DNA from 3 places in the Colwellia sp. NW0002-52-1 genome. Region 3 is predicted to be linked to each of the others. Evidence: predicted binding sites of a transcription regulator. Region 3 holds the regulator's gene; each other region holds the start of a gene.
The links. The regulator FliA, encoded in region 3, starts transcription of late flagellar genes. The targets are predictions, from matches to a motif close to CTAAAGNTNNNNNNNNNNNNGCCGATA.

Region 1 (4,836 bases), on a different contig from region 3:
TGCTAATAATTAAAAGTAAGATAATGCCGTGAACAACAAGGGAAAATAAAATGGCAAGGTAAGTTCCTTTTTGCACGGTAATATCAATGTTGGCTAGCTAAGTGGTAATTTATAGACGATATATCTGTTCGTAAGTTCAATTGTAGTTCAACTTAGTTTCTTATTTTATTAGTTATAGCTTGAATATCGCCACTGTCTGATAGCGACTTTAAAGCGGCTGACAATTGCGTAATGTTATCTCTTAATGGTGATTTACGAGATACCACGATATAAGAGCTTACCGTTTTATCATATACAAACTTTGCTAAATTAATTTTGGTTTTATAAACGTCTTGGTCAACCCAGGGCGTTATGGTTTCTTCACGCTCAAGAAAGGTATCAATACGACCTTTTAATAACATATCAACAAGTTGCTGATAATTAATTAGCGGGACTTTTGTAAGTTGTGTGTCGTGATCGAATTTATCAAAATATGAAGCGCCTCTTAATACACCTACTTTTAAAGGTAGTAAATCTTGATATTTATCGAGCACTATATTGCTATCAGAACGAATATAAAACTGTAATGGTAAGTGTTGAATTTTAATCGGCGGCTCAAGGTAATGAAGGAACTTTTCTCGGTTTTCTGTTTTACGGATCGCAATCATCATATCTGCTTGTCCATTTTGTAAAAATGCAAAACAGCGAGCAGGTGGGCAATATATAAACTTTGTTTTTGTTGCCATTTTTTTTGCTAATAAATTGGCAATATCAATATTCTCGCCAACAAATACGCCGTCGACGATATCGGAAAATGGCGGCTCAATATACATAGCAACTGTTATTATTGGTAAAGGCTGTGATGTGGCTTTTATTGAGATAATTAAAAATAACAAGCAGCTATGTAAAATAGCCAATATTTTTAATGGTAATTTTTGAGCTAAGCGCATGATTACGGGAGTGAAGTTAATGTTATTATTTATGATAAACCGTCTCCTTATTACATCAAAGAAAGCATGTACATTTTATTACGCTTGATAATCTTGTATTAAAAACTGGGTGTTTGCTACAATTAACAGTGATCACGATTATAGCAATGTCTTTGTTATTATTAGAAGCTATTCTGTAAAATATTAGTAGGTTTATAGGATTGTCGAAACAACTATCTAACTAAATATCAATAGATTACACCATCATTTTACGTCATTTAATTCTAGTTAGTGACGAAAAAACAAAATTCGCCCTAAACATTTTCAGAACGAGGTAGGTATGGAATATCAATTTATAGATGATCCACTAACAGGTAGTGCTATTGCTAAGTTTTCGCTTGATCATGAAGTTATTGGTCCTTGGTTAGAGGTTGAGGTTGGCACTAATACGGAAAAGCTTAAACAACTGCTGTCTGCTATGGCTGATATTGAAGCAGAGAAGCAAACTGAAATTACCATTACTGGTAACGAGTATACAGTTGTTTTTAATCGAGGTGATGTAACAATTCAAACCAATGCAAGTATGGATGGGTTAGAAATTTTACCCGACTCTTTGATTGAAGAAGATATCGATTTTGATCAACAAGACTCTGCTTCCTGCGGCCATGAAGATTTTCGAGAGTTACTGCTTTCCTGGGCCAAGTTTGTCGAGAAAAAGTAACATTAAAAAATAAATGCTTTCATCTAAAAACTACCAGCCCATGGAGCTGAGCCAGCTTATTATTTCTTTCGTTAAGCTTCCCTTAGGATAATAACCGATCATTTGATTATTCAGCTGCTTTTGTCGAAAGTATATTTTCATCGATTTTTTGGCCAAATCTTTTCTTAATGTTGCGTTAGCGTGCACTAAATAATGGTCACGCTTTAAGGTTAAATCGAGTATTGGGTAATCTGTATCAGCCATTTGCTGCGCGAGTTTTTCACTGGCTGGTTGTGTTGGCATATAGCTGCTAAGCATAACCATTGCTGCAGGTGAGCCGACTAACCCTTGTTGATAAATATCAAGCAATACCGCGCTATTACTACCCTCTGCAATAACAATAATTGCCCCAGGGTAACCTTTTGCTTGTTCAATGGTCGCGAGCATAATTTCAGCAAAATCTTTACTGTAACTAGCAAGTGTTTCAGTATCTTGCGTTTGTCTTTCTGCTGCTGTTAATGCCTGCGAAGGATAACCTTGAGGTTTGTTTGGCGGATGTAAGGTTATCGTTGTCCAACCTTTTGATGGCATATTTTTACGCAGTTGATTAAGCGCATTGGGCGTTGCTATGCTTTGTTGCCAATCTGGAATTAGCACCATAATACCTTTGTTAACAGGCGTGGTGTATTCATTAGTTGCGGTTAGATAACTGTTTGAACCAACAACTAATGGGCTAATTTTTTCTTGTGCTAAATAATGTTTTATATCTTGTTGTTGCTGTTGAAAAATATCTACAGGTGGGTTGATAACAACTTGGTGTTGATGGTCGTCTTTAGGTGTTTTTTCTTTTGTTGCATCGGTGTCTGTTGGTGATATTTCTGCATTAGCAGCTTTAGTATTACTTTCAGCAGCTTTAGTATTACTTTCAGCAGCTTTAGTATTACTTTCAGTAGCTTCAGTTGAGCTGCTATCCACGTTTAGCGTTTTTTCTATTTGTTGCTCTTGTGATTCTTGGCTGGCCTGAAATGGTAATGCGTAAGCAATATTCACCTGAAGTGAATATACAGCTAAGCATATGAACAAAACGAAGGGAATTATATTCAAACGCATAAAAAAGTTTTCCTCAAACTGTTAATGGTCAGTGCTGCAACTTTATTATAAGCCTGTAAGTGTATATCGTCGCTAACGAAAGTTTCTTTAATTATTCAACGTAATTTTTAGTATTAATCAAAGGGACAGTCTTTAGTAAAAGTTAAGGTTTTCTCGCTTACGGGATGCGTTATTTGTAGCATTTGAGCATGTAATTGCAAGCGACTACTCGCATTTAAAGCTAGCGGATGTGCATAAAGTCGGTCGCCAATAATGGGGTGACCTAAACATAACATATGCACTCTTAACTGATGAGAACGACCTGTGACGGGGGTTAGCGCTAACAGTGTGGTTATTTGGTTGTCATTATTTGCATCGTAACTTAATACTCGATAATGGGTTAATGCTGCTTTGCCTTGTTCATGGTCAACTTTCTGTTTAGGTCTATTGGGCCAATCACAAATTAAAGGTTGATCGACAGAGCCCTGTGAATTTTCAACTTTTCCAAATACGCGCGCAATATAACTTTTTTGGGTTAGCCTTTTCTCGAATTGACGACTTATATTAACGTGGGCTGGCTTGTTTAACGCCAGTAAAATAATACCCGAAGTGGCCATGTCTAAGCGATGTACTACAGTGGCTGTTGGCAGCACTTTTAGCACTCTGTTTTGTAAACAATCTTGATGCTCGGGTAAACGCCCCGGTACAGTCAATAATCCGCTAGGCTTGTTAAGCACAACAATATCGTTATCTTGATAAATAATATCAAGATATGGGCTCATAGGGGGTTGATAAATAAAGTCAGGGTTAGCAGCCATCTTGTGGGGTTCCTTTTGAAGGTGTCTTAAACAAAAGGCTACACTAAGTGTAGCCTTTATATTGTTGCGCTTTCTATTCAGTAACTAAAAACTAGTTGCTAACTACTATTAAACGAACCGCTTCAAATTGAATTTTAGCTTTTTCAATATAGTCTGCTAAAGCACTTTTTTGCATTAAAATAAAATCAACTTCTTGCTGACGTACGCTTGGGTTTATTGCTTTAAGTGCTGTTAATCTTTGATGCTCTTCATCCATGGCTTCTTGCATTCCAGCAAGTGCTTTTGCTTGTATGGTTGCCGTTTGTTGTTCGGCATGTGTTTCAGCTTTAGCCACTAATGGCGCTATTTGGCTTCTTAGTGCTTTAACTAGTTGTAAGGCTACTTGCTTTTTCACTGGTGATAGTTGTTGATCTAACACAGCTTCGCTCACTTTATCAGCAAGGTTATTACCATTTTTATCCACCAATATACGAATAGGTGTTGTTGGTAAGTAACGACCGAGTTGTAAGTTACTTGGCGCAATAGCTTCTAGAGTAAAAATACACTCTAAGAAGAATGTCCCGGCTGGCAGCGCAGGGTTCTTAAGCAAACCAATACTTGAATTACCCGTTTCGTCAGACAATACCAAGTCCATCGCGCCACGAACCATAGGGTGGTCCCAAGTAATTAGCTGATAGTTTTCAACGGCTAATGCGGTTTGGCGATTAAAGGTTATGGTTGTACCGTCTTCAGGTAAGCATGGGAAGTTAGCACACAACATATGCTCAGAAGGTTGCAAAGCAATGGCATTATCAGCTTTATCATCTTGTTGAATGCCAAAAACATCTAATATCTGGAACATAAATTGTGGTAAATGAATTTGTTGATCTAATTGCTCAATTTTTTCCACTAAAGCGTGGGCTTTACCTTGGCCAGAAGAATGTAATTCAAGTAACTTATCTCGACCTGATTCTAGATCTTGTTTGATCGTTAAGTGTTTTTCATGGCTTTGTTCAATCAAAGTTTCAGCTTCTTTGGTGTCCCAACTCGCGCTCAACGCTAAATCGAATAAGGTTTCACCGAAAGCATTAAATACTGCATGGCCAGTAATACAGGTATGCTCAAAGGCATTTAAAGATTGCTTGTACCATTTAAACAGTAAGCTTTGTGCCGAGTCTTCAAAATAAGGCACATGAATTCGAATAGTTTCAGTTTGTCCAATACGGTCTAAACGGCCGATACGTTGCTCTAGTAAGTCAGGGTTACGCGGTAAATCAAATAATACTAAATGGTGCGCAAACTGAAAGTTACGGCCTTCGCTACCAATTTCAGAACATAGCAG
Region 2 (4,836 bases), on a different contig from region 3:
CTGAACGTGAAGGTGCAATTTTGCCGGTGATCAGCTCAGAGTACTTTGATAGCTTGATTCAACGTTTGTTAACTGAAAAAACCGTGAGTATTGATACTACGGCCTCAGGTGGTAACACATCACTTATGACTTTAGTTGAAGAAGACTAACGCGATAGGTTATTTACCAACAAGTAAGTAAACCATAAGTAGAGTAAATTAAGCCGAGTAAGAAGTTTTTCTTACTCGGCTTTTTTAATTAAGTTTCTCGTTAATTACTAATATATAGGCAACAATGTATAGGCAACAGTTTATAAGTTGACACTCATTATTTTTGTTAATTTTTCATTTAAGATGAATGTCGACATTAATTACTGCTTTGACTTGTTATCTGCATAATTAATTTTAAGCGATACTGTTTTTTCTATATCTTTCCTTAAGTAGGGTCAGATACACATTAATGTAATCAATATCAGGGCATTATTAACAATGTAAGTTGAGCAAGAAAATGGCTTGCTCAACTTTGTTGATTAAACTTAAGATGAGTAATGAGGTTACTGGTTAGAGAAGGCGGCAATAAATTTTTCTATACGAGCGGCGTTAGCACCTAAGTCTGTACCACCAACACGCGAGATTGAACGTAAATCGATAACACTAGTTGCCCCAACCGTTTGAACACGAATAGCAATGTCGTCTTTAAATGCCCACAGAGCTGTGGTATCAACCGCTTCAATAAGTCCTCGCTGTTCATTTTTCGCGACAACATCCCAACCTAAGCTCAATGCAATGTCTTCAGCCTTAGCAAACGCTTGGTCTTTATCTAATTCACTGATAATCGGTTTTAATTTTGGATAAGCAGCCAATTGCATCGGCGCAAGCTTCGCTTGGTCATAAGTTAATGGGTTACTGTTGTCACCACGAAGCGCAATAATAGCGTCAAATTTAGGTAAATTAACCGTATCTGTAGTTACCTGATGGATAAAAGGTAATGATTTTGCTTTCGCCGCCTGCATCGATAAAGCTATAGCCGGTATTGCTGATAATATAGCGATAACAGCACAGCGTTTTGCCAACGGATATTGTTTCTTGAACAAGGTAAATAGACCAAGCAATAACGCGATTACTAATACGGCAATACTGGCATAGCCGGTATATTTAATAATTTGAAAAGACGTTGCCATTGGCCATAATTCCATTCGATAAGCAATTACAGCAATTGGAAAGCCCAACAGCAAAGGAATAACAACAGCTTTTAAAGCTTTAGTAATGGTGTTAATTAACATAAATATTCTCGTCTTTTTTTGTATTGCTATAGATTATATTATTTCTATAGCGTTAATTTTAATTCTAATCGCTATAACCGCTCTGCGAGTATTAGCTACTTGCAAACAGTATTCTGTCACTTAAACAACGATATAAAAAGTTATTTGTTGGTTTCATATTATGAATACATGCAACAAAAGAACAGCTGATCATTATATTTTGAAGCTTAAATCTATTCGTTTGAAGATCTATGCTTTTCACTGTTACCTTAAACACCACCTTGGTATAGTGTGATAAAAACACAGTTGTTTAGTCATACAGATAACGATGAATAAAAGATCAGTTAAGATGATGTTTTAGGTTAACTTTAAAAAATTATCATACGAAGCTTTTTACCAAATTAATTGCAAAGGTAGTTAAGTTATACGCCTTAAGGAATATGCCTTACGTAACCATTGCTTTAGCATCTACTCGCTGTTGATAAGTAAAGAAAGTTTTTAACATTAAAGAGTAAATTAAATAATGACAATAAAAATCAGTGGAAGTTGTTTGTGCAAAAAAGTGTCGAGTACAGTTGAAGGACCTTTTAATAAGTTTTATCAATGTTACTGTGACAGGTGTCAGAAAAAAACAGGCTCAGCATTTGCCGCGTTAATGTTTACTACACCGGAAAAAATTCAGTGGCACTCAGGGCAAGCGTTAATCAAACGCTTTGATTTACCTGACGCGCAACGATTTAGTAATTGTTTTTGTAGTGAATGTGGCTCCCAAGTGCCCTATATTAGTAGAGATGGTGCATTTTTAATTGTGCCTGCGGGTTATGTTAATGGCGACCCTGGCATACGACCAGCAGCCAATATTTTTTGGACAGAGCGACCTTGTTGGTTCGAAGATGGCAAACAAGCAGAAAACTTTGATGAATACCCAACATAGCTTTTTTTGTAACTACGACAATATGTAAATAAGTATCGCTTTGATTATCGCTGCGCTAGTTAAGCTAGCGCAGCGATATAATAACTTTTAATCGCTTTTTTTACTTGTTCTTAACTTGTTTTTAGCTTGTCATTGCCTTGAAGGTTTAGTTTAAAAGTTTAGCTTTCTAGTTCAGTTTTCGTTTCAGTTTCTTGCTCATCTTTAGCTTTTAAGGCATCAACAAAAGCCTGTATCCCTGATTGCACGAGTTCATAAGTTTTATCAATAGTTTCAGACACTTCACCTTCTAATACTTTTAAGCCGCCTAAAACTTCTTTCGCTTCATCAAAGCCTTGGTCAATACCGCTGCTAATAATATCTACAAAAGCGGTTAGTGACTCTTCTTCACTCATGTCAGGATTTTGTTCGCGAAAAGCGCCTAAAAACTGGGTGCTAAATGAAACAATGCGTTCAGCGGTTGCTTCAGGGCTGAAATCAGCACCTGACTCGTAGGTCTCTTCAACTTTGTTTTCAATACCTGAAGCTTGCAGTGCTTCATTTATTCCTTGTAACGCTGCTTTTAATGTTAATGCCAGCGGCTGATCACCAACGCTTGTACTGTATTTTAGTGAAGATTCTATAATGGCTGCGTTGAGCTGTTTTTTACTACTTAATGAAATTGAGTCAGGCGATGCGGTAACTTTTTTATCTTGCGCAGGCTCTGATAGCGATTTATCAACCGCTTTATTGTCAGCACTATCGGGGGTTTTTGCTAACGGTCTAACCTCTTGGCTGTATGTATCATTAGGCTTTATAGGAGAGCTCATAAAAATAACCTCGTATTTTCAAAAACGTGTCTACGGTATCGGCACATTGGAGTATAACTTAAGTTTTATTCTGTATATATTCTATACATCACCAAAAATAGTTATACGCAGTTTACTTCAGCTAAGTGCTTATGAGCCGTGGTGTCGGTATCATTAAACTATGTCAGTATTTCACCTTAAGCTTCGCTTTAAAAATATAACATCAGTAATAATGCAGTTCTTTCTATCAGTTATTTACATTAATATACCTATATTACAAAGCAACTTTAGAATGTGACATTAAAAATTGACCTTAAAAGTAGATTTAAAACAATTTCTTGACGAAAATGGCAACGAGTTAGCCTTAACTGCTCAAGCAAGAACAGTATTCAATTTCATTAGTAAAATAGTGTTGGCAGTTACTGAGCAGATAGAACAACCATTAGTAGAAATAGATTTAAAATGCGCTACTCGAGCTGAAAACCTTAATTGTGAAGGAAGCATTGAAGCAAATTACCAAGCTCCTAGCTTAATTCATTGGCAATGCGACTGTTGTGAGGCAAATGGCAGTATTTTGAATTGGCAATTTAGTAAATGGGACAAACAATTACGCGTGCTTCATTAAAAATTAGTTCTCATTATTACTTGTCAGGTTTATACACAAAAAGGCCTAGATATAGCTATCGAGGCCCTTAATCAAATTAATGTGGTAGAGCGAAAAGTTAGCCATTATAGCTGCTAACTTTTCGCTTTTAACTTCTAGCCTCTAACTTCTACCGTTTAAGCACCACAGTTTTTTACCAATTGAACTACGGCGTAAATCTTAATCTTTGATTTAACGAAATCGCCACAATTAGCAACAAGAACCATGACATTGAACCTCCCCCTGATGAAGAGCTGCTCTTAGTTTCTTCTGGCTGCGTAGGTGTAGGCGCAGGTGTCGGTGCCGGCGTAGAAGAAGTTGCTTGAATAAACTCTGCTGTTAAAGAAATGTTACTGCCTTGGTTGACAATACAGTCTGAGTAACTAAGCGTTTTAAAATAGTAGAACTGCAAAGCATTAAACTCACCCGTCGCGATATCTGCATAGCCGTCGGCATCTATATCTACAATTGCCGTGGCGGTAACTCCGTCGTCAGGATTAGCAATAATTTGCGCAGGTGAATAGTTTTGATTTCCTTGATCGATATACAAAGCTAAGCTTGCAGGACGGTAGTTAGCGGCTAATAGGTCCATAGTGCCATTGTTATCAATATCGCCAAACGCTACACCATAACTCGATGCACTAGCATCAAGAACCGTTCGAGCTGAGTTTTGATAGACCGCTATATTTTTTTCTACAATTTCAGCAGCAGCAACCACTAAAGAAGAGTCGGCATCAAGGTATGCATCTAATGTTATAGCTGCATTATTAGAAAGGGTTTTATCTAGTGTAAAAGTATTATTATTATTTAAATAAACTTCAGTCTTGGCTTCACCTATACTGCTTACTAACGCAAATAAGTCCCCAGTGGTGTCTGCTGAAAACGAAGAAACCACTAAATCTGGCGCTTGATCGTCATTAATGTCAAGCACGGCAATTGCGTAAGGTCTAATATTACCAATAACAATATCGTCGCTAAAGGTAAGCTCACCGTTGCCATCGTTGAGGTATAACTTTAATTTTCGGCTGCCAAAAACAGTCACAACTAAATCTTGATCACCATCGTTATCCCAGTCATAAAATGCTAAAGCTGAAGGATAATTTAAGTTAGAAACAACTTCTTTTTTAGCAAACCGACCTGCTCCATCATTAGTTAATGTAGATACCTTGCCATCAAACAAGCTGATCATCGCTAAATCAGAAAACCCATCGCCATTAATATCTGCACTATCAAG
Region 3 (4,836 bases):
ACTGGTGTTGGCAAAACAACAACCATTGCAAAGTTAGCGGCTCGTTTTGCACAAGCACATGGTGCTGATCAAGTGGTATTAATTTCAACTGACAGTTACCGCATTGCTGGATTTGAACAACTTGCCACCTACGGGCGCATTATTGGCTGCCAAGTAAAACTTGCTAATGACGGCAATGAACTAGACACCTTGTTACAACAGTTTTCGCAAAAGAAATTAATCCTAATAGATACCGCGGGTATGGGGCAAAGAGATATGCGATTGACTGAGCATTTGACTACCTTAATTTCTAATGCGCGTGTTAGAATTCGTAATTACCTAGTGTTAGCAGCCAATACACAACAACGTGTTATGCAAGAAAATGTTGAACGTTTTAAACGTATTCCTCTTGCCGGTTGCATCTACACTAAATTAGATGAGAGTCTTAGTGCTGGTGAAATTATCACTACCTCACTACAAAATGGATTAGCTATTGGCTATCTTACTGATGGACAAAGAGTTCCAGAAGATATTAAGGTTGCAAATGCTGAGAAATTAGTTACGCTTGCAGATAGAATGGCAAATAAGTCTCAAAGCTCAAATGCTGTTTCTTGGCGCACACCCGTAACAGCTGTTGCAGTTTAGTCGCCTTTAAATTGGCAGAGCAATTATACTGATTGAATATTTATGTCAATTGGTATTATATAGAGAAATTACTTAGATGATAGATCAAGCGAGCGGCTTAAGAAAAATGCAAGATCCCCAACAAATTAAAGTCATAGCAGTGTCAGGTGGTAAAGGTGGCGTTGGCAAAACCAATGTCTCATTAAATACTGCTATTTCCCTAGCTAAACTAGGCAAGCGCGTACTCGTGCTAGATGCTGATTTAGGTTTAGCGAATGTTGACGTTATGCTAGGTTTACGGGTGCAACGAAACTTGTCTCACGTATTATCTGGCGAATGTGAACTGGACGATATTATTATCCAAGGTCCAGGTGGTATCAATATAATTCCCGCGACATCGGGCACACAATCTATGGTAGATTTAACGCCTGCTGAACATGCTGGGCTAATACGTGCCTTTAGCGATATGCAAACCAAATTTGATATTTTAATTGTTGATACAGCCGCTGGTATCTCCGATATGGTTTTGAGTTTTTGTCGAGCATCTCAAGACGTATTATTGGTTGTATGTGACGAACCTACTTCAATTACAGACTGTTATGCACTTATGAAGCTGTTAAGTCGCGATCACGGCTTATTCAAATTCAAAGTAGTGGCGAATATGGTGCGCAGTGCCAAAGAAGGCCAAAACTTATTTGCCAAGCTTTCAAAAGTTACCGATAGATTTTTAGATGTAACTTTAGAGCTTGTTGCCGTAGTACCCTTTGATGAAAATATTCGCAAATCAGTGAGAAAACAACAAGCAATTGTTGAAGCATATCCTGACTCCCCTGCATCTATTGGCTTTAAATCTCTTGCCAAAAATATTATCAGCTGGCCAGTGCCCAAAGAGGCTTCAGGACATTTAGAGTTTTTTATCGAGCAATTGCTAGAACACTAACAACCAAAAAAGTGAGCTATAGTGGGAAAACTACATACTTATAGTGTTGATAAATCGGCTTTGTTAGAACAACACACGGTGCTTGTAAAGCGTATCGCTTATCATTTACTTGCCCGATTACCCGCTAGTGTAATTGTTGATGACCTTATCCAATCAGGCATGATAGGCCTACTTGAAGCATCAAACAACTTTGACAATACCAAAGGTGCCAGCTTTGAAACTTTCGCTGGCATTCGCATTCGTGGTGCTATGTTAGATGAGATCCGACGCGGTGACTGGGTGCCTCGTTCAGTGCATAAAAATAGCCGTATGGTCAGTGAAGCAATAAAAAACTTAGAAGCTGAGCACGGTCGCGATGTGAGCGACTATGAAGTTGCTGAAAAATTAGAACTTTCAATTAATGAATATCATCAAATTTTAAACGAAGTCAGTGCAGGGAAAATACTCGGTATTGATGATTTAGGTGTGAGTGAAGATGTTATTGAAGTTGCTCATAGTCAGCAGCCAGATGAACCGTATGCTAATATTGAACAGAGCTTTTTCAAAAAGTCATTAGCTGAATGTATTTCCTCTTTACCCGAACGAGAAGCTTTAGTACTGTCATTGTATTATGATGAAGAGCTTAACCTTAGAGAAATAGGGCAAGTTCTTGACGTGAGTGAGTCTCGGGTTAGCCAAATACACAGTCAGGCGATGCATCGCTTAAAAGCACGTATGCAATCTTGGCAAAGTTAAGTAGAATAGTTAACTATAATAATAGAAACGTAGAAATTTAAATGTTCTCACCGGAGGGTGCCTTGGATAAAAATATGAAAGTACTTGTTGTTGATGATTTTTCAACAATGAGACGAATAATCAAAAACTTGTTACGTGACTTAGGTTTTACCAATATTTCAGAAGCAGACGACGGCAACACAGCACTGCCGATGCTTAAAGATGGTAACTTTGAGTTTGTTGTTACAGACTGGAATATGCCTGGCATGCAAGGTATTGATTTACTTAAAGCCATAAGAGCAGACAGTAACTTATCTCACATACCGGTATTAATGGTGACAGCTGAAGCTAAGAAAGAACAAATTATCATGGCGGCGCAAGCCGGTGTTAACGGCTATATTGTAAAACCATTTACGGCAGCAACGTTAAATACCAAGCTTGACAAAATATTCGAACGTCTTGGTTAATTATCAATTTTTGTTAGGCAAGGCTGTTTTATGAGTACAAAAACTAATGTCCATATTTCTTTAGAGCAAGCAAAGTTATTGGTTGAATACATTGAGTCTGATCAACAAGCTAAAGCGAATGAATTAATAGCAGAAATTCAAAGCCCAATTAATTCTGAACTATTCGAAGAAATAGGTAAGTTAACCCGCCAATTACATGACTCTTTGAATAACTTTCAAATTGATGAACGTTTAAATGATTTAGCGACAGCAGATATTCCTGACGCTAAAGAAAGGTTGAATTTTGTTATTAGTCATACTGAAGAAGCTGCTAATAAAACTATGGACGCCGTTGAAGCAATATTTCCGGTAGTTGATGGTATTCAAAAGCAAATTAGTACGGTTAATCCGCTGTGGCAAAAATTAATGCACAATGATCTTGATGTCGTTGAATTTAAAGCTTTATGTCAAGATATTGATGTATTATTGAAAACAACTGAAAAAGAAAGCAGTAAAATTCATCGCTTAATGACAGATGTTTTAATGGCACAAGACTTTCAAGATCTTACAGGCCAAGTTATTCGAAAAGTAATTGATTTGGTACGCGAGGTTGAAGAAAGCTTAATTTACATGTTAACCGCTTTTGGTATGTCATCAGAGAAAAATAAATCTGACCAGCTTCCTAAAGTAGGTGAAAATTTAGTTGAAGGCCCAATTATTAACAGCGAAAACCGCCAAGATGTTGTGTCAGGTCAAGACGACGTTGATGATTTATTATCAAGTTTAGGTTTTTAACAGGAGTTATTAAATGTCATTTGAACAAGATGAGGAAATTCTTCAGGATTTTTTAATTGAAGCTGGAGAAATACTTGAAACCTTGTCGGAGCAATTAGTTGAGCTTGAAAATGATCCTAATAATGCCGAGCTACTTAACGCTATTTTTAGGGGCTTTCATACGGTAAAGGGCGGCGCCGGATTTTTATCACTTACTGAGTTGGTAGAAACTTGCCATGGTGCTGAAAATGTTTTTGATACCTTAAGAAACCAACAGCGAGCGGTTACTTCAGAATTAATGGATGTGATCTTACAAGCATTAGATACCATTAATGAACAATTTGCCCAAGTGCAGAGTAAAGAAGCGTTATCAAAGCCAAACCCTGTTCTTATTACCGAATTACACCGATTATCTCAACCTGAAACTCAAGATGAGCAAGCCGCGCCGTTTGTTGATGCTTCTAATGAAGCCCCAGCTGAACCAACGGCTTCAAATGACGAAATGTCAGAAGATGAATTTGAGCGTTTATTAGACGAGCTTCATGGTGGTGGTTCACCAACTCCAAGTGCCCCTGTAGCGCCTAAAGCCCCAGTATCAAATAGTAATGATATTTCGGATGACGAATTTGAATCTTTATTAGATGAGCTTCATGGCAGAGGTTCATTTTCTTCAGATGTTAGCGCCCCAAGTCCGGCGCCAAAAGCTACTTCACCCGACGAAATAAATGATGCCGAGTTTGAGTCTTTGCTAGACGAACTCCATGGTAAAGGACAAGGCCCCAAGCCTGCAGCAGCGGCCGCTGAAAGTCCGGTCGAAAAACCAATAACACCACCAGCGGCAAATGTACCTGCCCCGAAAAGTCCTGAAGCTAAAGCTGAAGTAAAGCCTGTCGTTCAATCAGCATCGGAGGCAGGTGACAAAAAATCGGCACCAGCAAAACCAGCTCAAGCTGAAACAACCGTTAGGGTAGATACTAAGCGATTAGACCAAATTATGAATATGGTTGGTGAGTTAGTGCTAGTGCGCAACCGCTTAACTAGCCTGGGTTTGATCAAAGAAGACGAAGATTTAACTAAAGCAGTATCTAATTTAGATGCTGTAACAACTGATTTGCAAGGCGCGGTAATGAAAACGCGTATGCAGCCTATTAAAAAGGTTTTTGGCCGTTTTCCTCGGGTAGTACGTGATTTAGCACGTAGTTTAAATAAAGAAATTAAACTTATACTTGAAGGTGAAGAAACCGATTTAGATAAAAATTTGGTTGAAGCTCTTGCCGATCCATTAGTGCATCTTGTACGTAACTCGGTTGATCATGGTATTGAATCGCCAGATAAACGCGTTGCGGCAGGTAAGTCACG

Region 1: the regulator FliA is predicted to act here: its motif matches at 2,783-2,809, upstream of AC27H3_RS02820 (DUF3530 family protein).
Region 2: the regulator FliA is predicted to act here: its motif matches at 3,017-3,043, upstream of AC27H3_RS13470 (DUF5610 domain-containing protein).

What each region holds. Positions count from the first base shown of each region.
Region 1 covers NZ_BAAJLU010000002.1:27,761-32,596, reverse strand. The annotation lists gene AC27H3_RS02835 (hypothetical protein) at 1-76, opposite strand, end outside; gene AC27H3_RS02830 (substrate-binding periplasmic protein) at 153-812, opposite strand; gene AC27H3_RS02825 (YacL family protein) at 1,249-1,629, shown strand; gene AC27H3_RS02820 (DUF3530 family protein) at 1,660-2,718, opposite strand; gene AC27H3_RS02815 (pseudouridine synthase) at 2,832-3,515, opposite strand; gene rapA (RNA polymerase-associated protein RapA) at 3,607-4,836, opposite strand, start outside.
Region 2 covers NZ_BAAJLU010000014.1:29,704-34,539, forward strand. The annotation lists gene putA (bifunctional proline dehydrogenase/L-glutamate gamma-semialdehyde dehydrogenase PutA) at 1-149, shown strand, start outside; gene AC27H3_RS13460 (DUF1499 domain-containing protein) at 533-1,261, opposite strand; gene AC27H3_RS13465 (GFA family protein) at 1,764-2,174, shown strand; gene AC27H3_RS13470 (DUF5610 domain-containing protein) at 2,333-2,980, opposite strand; gene AC27H3_RS13475 (hypothetical protein) at 3,267-3,584, shown strand; gene AC27H3_RS13480 (FG-GAP repeat domain-containing protein) at 3,769-4,836, opposite strand, start outside.
Region 3 covers NZ_BAAJLU010000013.1:72,958-77,793, forward strand. The annotation lists gene flhF (flagellar biosynthesis GTPase FlhF) at 1-624, shown strand, start outside; gene AC27H3_RS13145 (MinD/ParA family protein) at 701-1,543, shown strand; gene AC27H3_RS13150 (RNA polymerase sigma factor FliA) at 1,562-2,278, shown strand; gene cheY (chemotaxis response regulator CheY) at 2,341-2,724, shown strand; gene AC27H3_RS13160 (protein phosphatase CheZ) at 2,755-3,498, shown strand; gene AC27H3_RS13165 (chemotaxis protein CheA) at 3,512-4,836, shown strand, end outside.